2 regions of the Actinoplanes sp. SE50/110 genome follow, and region 1 is predicted to be linked to the other one. Evidence: riboswitches for the same ligand, from Rfam matches in the RefSeq annotation. Region 1 holds a riboswitch; the other holds the start of a gene.
The links. Region 1 has a riboswitch for thiamine pyrophosphate ahead of ACSP50_RS06710 (ECF transporter S component). Riboswitches for the same ligand answer to the same signal wherever they lie in the genome.
Positions count from the first base shown of each region.

Region 2: another riboswitch for thiamine pyrophosphate. It lies ahead of ACSP50_RS03590 (thiamine phosphate synthase); the one in region 1 lies ahead of ACSP50_RS06710 (ECF transporter S component).

Region 1 covers NZ_LT827010.1:1,491,736-1,494,114, reverse strand. Annotated here, with positions in the region: gene ACSP50_RS06720 (DUF6328 family protein) at 1-265, opposite strand, end outside; gene ACSP50_RS06715 (alpha/beta hydrolase) at 297-1,112, opposite strand; TPP riboswitch at 1,251-1,354, shown strand; gene ACSP50_RS06710 (ECF transporter S component) at 1,415-1,999, shown strand; gene ACSP50_RS06705 (ABC transporter ATP-binding protein) at 2,005-2,379, shown strand, end outside.
Region 2 covers NZ_LT827010.1:795,854-798,232, reverse strand. Annotated here, with positions in the region: gene thiO (glycine oxidase ThiO) at 1-792, opposite strand, end outside; gene ACSP50_RS03590 (thiamine phosphate synthase) at 789-1,373, opposite strand; TPP riboswitch at 1,367-1,477, opposite strand; gene ACSP50_RS03585 (ABC-F family ATP-binding cassette domain-containing protein) at 1,510-2,379, opposite strand, start outside.

The DNA.
Region 1 (2,379 bases):
TGCGGCCCTGGCGGAACAGCGCCCGGTGGAACGCGACCGGCGAGATGATCAGCGCGGTGGCGAACGCCGCACTGATCAACGCCACCACGTAGGTGTCCCGCTGGAACTCGGTCGCCTTCGGGAAGCCGCTGGAGAACGGCAGGGTCAGCAGGAACGCGAACAGGATCTGCACGCCGGTCTGCGCCACCCGCAGCTCCTGCAGCAGGTCGGCGAAATTCCGGTCCCACCGCTGCTTCTGCGTTTCCTTCGACGGAGTGGCGGCCATGGTGAGCGAGGATTCCCGGTCGCGCCCATGGTCAAACGCCGATGCGTGCCAGGATCGCGTCGCCGAGTTCGCGGGGCGCCTGTTCGGGCACCCAGTGGCTGACCCCGCGCATCGCGACCAACTGGTAGTCGGCCGGCACCCAGTCGGCGGTGCGCAGCGCGGCGGTCAGGCCGACCACCCCGTCCCGGTCGCTCCAGACGTACGTGGTCGGAACGGTGATCTCGCCGAGGTCGGCGACGTCCGAGGAGCGGAAGGCGCGGTACCAGTGGAGCGCGGTGGTCAGCCGGCCCGGCTCGCGCATCGCCTTGACGTACAGGTCGGCACGCGGCCCGATCGCGCCCAGCATCCGGCGCATCACCAGGGCGCCGCCGCCGAGCAGCAGCTTCTCCGCCACGGCGCTGCGGAAGACCTGGAAGTAGGCGAGCCGGGCCTGCTGGGACGGCCGGACCCGCAGGGCCAGCAGCAGCGCCCGGGGGTGCGGCACGGAGATCGCGGTCAGGGTGCGCACCCGGTCCGGGTGCCGGCCGGCGACCAGCCAGCCGACCTGGGCGCCCCAATCGTGGCCGACCAGGTGCACCGACTCCAGGCCGAGCGCGTCCAGGACGCCGAGGACGTCGGCGACCGGCTCGCCGATCCGGTAGGCGGGGACGCCGGACGGGCGGGCGCCGGGCGAGTAGCCGCGCTGGTCCATCGCGTACGTCCGCAGGCCGGCCTCGTGCAGGCGGGGCAGCAGAGGGTCGAACTCCCGGTGATCCTGCGGAAAGCCGTGCAGCAGCAGAACCGGCCGACCGTCCTCGGGACCGCCCACGGCCACCTCGAACGTCAGCCCCCGGGCCTTGACCTCCATGTGATCACTCCCTCGCTGTGCTACATCGCCGACCTGGTGTTAGCGTCATCGAAGCACATGCACCGAAGCTTTTCCGCGACGGCGGAGACCAGTGCGTCCACTTCAGCGACGCGCGGGTCGAGGCAGCCGCGAAAGAGCTTCGTCCGACAGGGGAGCGCACAGCGCTGAGAGTGCGGATCATCCGCAGACCCTCGTACCTGATCTGGGTAATGCCAGCGCAGGAAGTTCGGTCTTTCTTCAGCCGCGTCAGGCCGCCAGGCTCGGCGTGCGTCTCCTCCCGGTAACCGCTGGGAGGCGTATCAATGACATCCACCCATCGCTGGCGCACGATAGACATCGTGATCGCCTCGGTGATCGCCGTCGCGTTCGGCGTCATCTTCTGGGCCTGGGACGCGCTCTGGGCCGCCACCGAGAACGCGTTCACGTTCTTCCCGCCGGCCCAGGCCGTCCTCTACGGCATGTGGTTCCTGCCGGCCGTGCTGAGCGCGCTGATCATCCGCAAGCCGGGCGCCGCGTTCTTCACCGAGACGGTCGCCTCGATCATCTCGGCGCTGCTCGGCAATAAGTGGGGCGCCACCGTGATCATCCAGGGTGCGGCCCAGGGCCTCGGCGCCGAGCTGGCCTTCGCCCTGTTCCGCTACCGGGTCTTCACCCTGCCCGCCGGGCTGCTCTCCGGCGCCCTGGCCGGCCTGGTCGCCGCGGTCTTCGACTGGTACGTCTGGACCTACGACTACGACCTGTGGAGCTACCGGATCCCGTACGCGCTGATCACCGTCGTCAGCGCCACCGTGATCGCCGGCGCCGGCGCCTGGCTGCTGGTCCGCGCGCTCGCGCCGACCGGCGTCCTGGACCGGTTCGCGGCCGGCCGCCAGCGGGCATTGATCTAATCGCGGTGAGCGAGGTTCAGCTCCGCGGGTTCGGCTGGCGGCACGCGGGCCGCCGGGCCTGGGCGGTGCGCGGCCTCGACCTGCACATCCGGCACGGCGAGCGGGTGCTGCTGCTGGGCCCTTCGGGGGCCGGCAAGAGCACCCTGCTCGCCGCGCTGGCCGGCCTGCTGCCCGAGGATTCCGGGGAGGCCGCGGGCGGCATCGAGATCGACGGGCTGGAACCGCCCAAGGCCCGCGACCGGGTCGGCATCCTCTTCCAGGACCCGCAGACCCAGCTGGTGATGGCCCGCTCCGGCGACGACGTGGCGTTCGGCCTGGAGAACCGCGGTGTGCCGGCCGGCGAGATCTGGCCGCGGGTCACCGAAACCCTGGACCGGGTC
Region 2 (2,379 bases), 700 kb from region 1:
GGCCAGCCCGGGCACCAGGTCGAGGGCGGCGCGCAGCAGGTCGTGGACGCCGCCGGCGGTCGCCTGCCGGTCGGTCCGCTCCTCCTGGGTCGCCCCGACCACGACTTCGCCGTCGGCGCGCGGCACCAGGTAGACGTGCCGGCCGTCGGCCGCACCGTCGATCACGTGCCGCAGCAGCCCCGGCTCGCCGCGCAGCCGCAGCATCTGGCCTTTGACCGGCCGGATCGGCAGCCCGGTGAGCGGTGCGGTGCCGCAGCCGGCCGCGACGACCGTGACGTCGGCGTCCACTTCGCAGAGATCGCGCACGTCGGCCCGGACGATCCGCCCGCCGAGGATGCCGCGCAGCGCGGCGACCACCCGGCGTGGATCCACCTGTTTCTCGGTCGGCGCGAAGACCCCGGCACGCACCCGCGGGGACAGCGCCGGCGCCAGTTCCCGCACCCGCGATCCGGTGAGCGGGGTCAGTTTCTGGTGCTTCCACTCGCGTGCCATTTCGGCGACATCGTCGGCCGTCATGGCGACGCCGATCGTTCCCGCGGTGTCATAGCCGACGTCACCGAGCGACGCCGCGAATGCCGGCCACAATGCGTTCGACGCTGCGAGCAGCCGCTCCAGTCCGGGAAACTCGAACACCGATTCGCCGCCCGGCGCGAGCATTCCGGCAGCCACGTGCCAGGCCCCCGCGGAGCCGTCCGGCTCCGGGTCGTAGACCGTGACATCGGCGCCACGACGCAGCAGTTCGACCGCGGTGGCGAGCCCGATCATCCCGCCGCCGACGATTCCCACCCTCATTGCAGGGCCGCCAGAAAGGCCGCGGCAGCGCCCGCGGGGTCACCGTCGAAAGCCTTCACCGCGGCTACGCCGTACGTCGTGAGCAGCCCCACCCGCTCCAGAGTGATCCCGCCGATCGCCACCACCGGGATGCCCGGCACGGCCGCGGCGACCGCGTTCACCCCGTCCGGTCCGAGCGGCGGCGGCAGACCGTCCTTCGTGGAGGTGGGAAAGGCCGGGCCCACCCCGAGATAGGTCGCCCCGTCGGCCACCGCGGCGCGCGCCGCCTCCGGTGTCCGGCAGGTGGCCCCGATCACCGCCTCCGGACCGAGCACCCGGCGCGCGGCGGCCACCGGCAGGTCGTCGGCGCCCAGGTGCACGCCGTCCGCGCCGGTCGCGAGAGCCACCCCGATGCGATCGTTGACCAGGCACAACGCCCCCGCGGTGCGGCACCGGGGCACGGCTTCGCGGGCTACGGCGTACGCCGCGAAGTCGTTGGTCTTGACCCTGATCTGCACCGCGACGCCGGGCTGCGCCACCGCCCGGACGACATCGAGATCGTCGGTGATGACGTGGAGACGGGGGAACGAAACAGCGCCCATGACGCACTCCTCCCTGCGCCGGCATGACCCGGATCAGGTTCGACGGTCGGGGGCCGCATCAGCCCCCCTCTCAGCCCGGTGCCCGGACTCCCGTGGGTTCTTGTAACCGGACCATAACCGGTCCGTGACGAGAAAACTAGCGGACGTCCCAGACCGGTTCAGGGACCTCGACAACTTCGTTATCGCTCCTGAACAGCACGAAGCGATCGAAGGACCGGGTGAACCAGCGGTCGTGGGTGACGGCTATCACGGTGCCGTCGAAGGCCTTGAGGCCCTCCTCCAGCGCCTCCGCGGAGGCCAGGTCCAGGTTGTCGGTGGGCTCGTCGAGCAGCAGCAGGGTGGCCCCGGACAGCTCCAGCAGCAGCACCAGGAACCGCGCCTGCTGGCCGCCGGACAGGGTGCCGAACCGCTGGTCGCCCTGAGCGCCGAGCTCATAGCGGCTCAGCGCCTTCATCGCGCCGGCGCGGTCTACTCCCGACCGGTGCTCGTCGCCGCGCCAGAGGATCTCGACCAGGGTGCGCTCGGTCAGCTCGGGCCGGTCATGGGTCTGCGAGAAGTGGCCGGGCCGGACCCGGGCACCGAGCCGCGCCACCCCGGAGTGCGCGACGTGCGCGAGCGGTGCGCCGTCGACCGGCTTGTGCTCCAGGTCGGGTTCGCTGCCGCCGGCCGCGAGCAGGCGCAGGAAGTGCGACTTGCCGGTGCCGTTGGCACCCAGCACCGCGACCCGGTCGCCGTACCAGATCTCCAGGTCGAACGGGAAGGTCAGATCCTCCAGTTCCAGGCTCTCGCAGATGACCGAGCGTTTGCCGGTACGGCCGCCGCGCAGGTTCATCCGGACCGACTGCTCCTTGGGCGGCAGCGGGGGCGGCCCGGCCTCCTCGAACTTGCGCAGCCGGGTCTGCGCGGCCTGGTAGCGCGAGGCCAGGCCGTCGTTGAAGGCCGCCTTGTTCTTGAGCGTGAAGACCAGCTCGCGAAGTTTCTCGTGCTCCTCCTCCCAGCGGCGGCG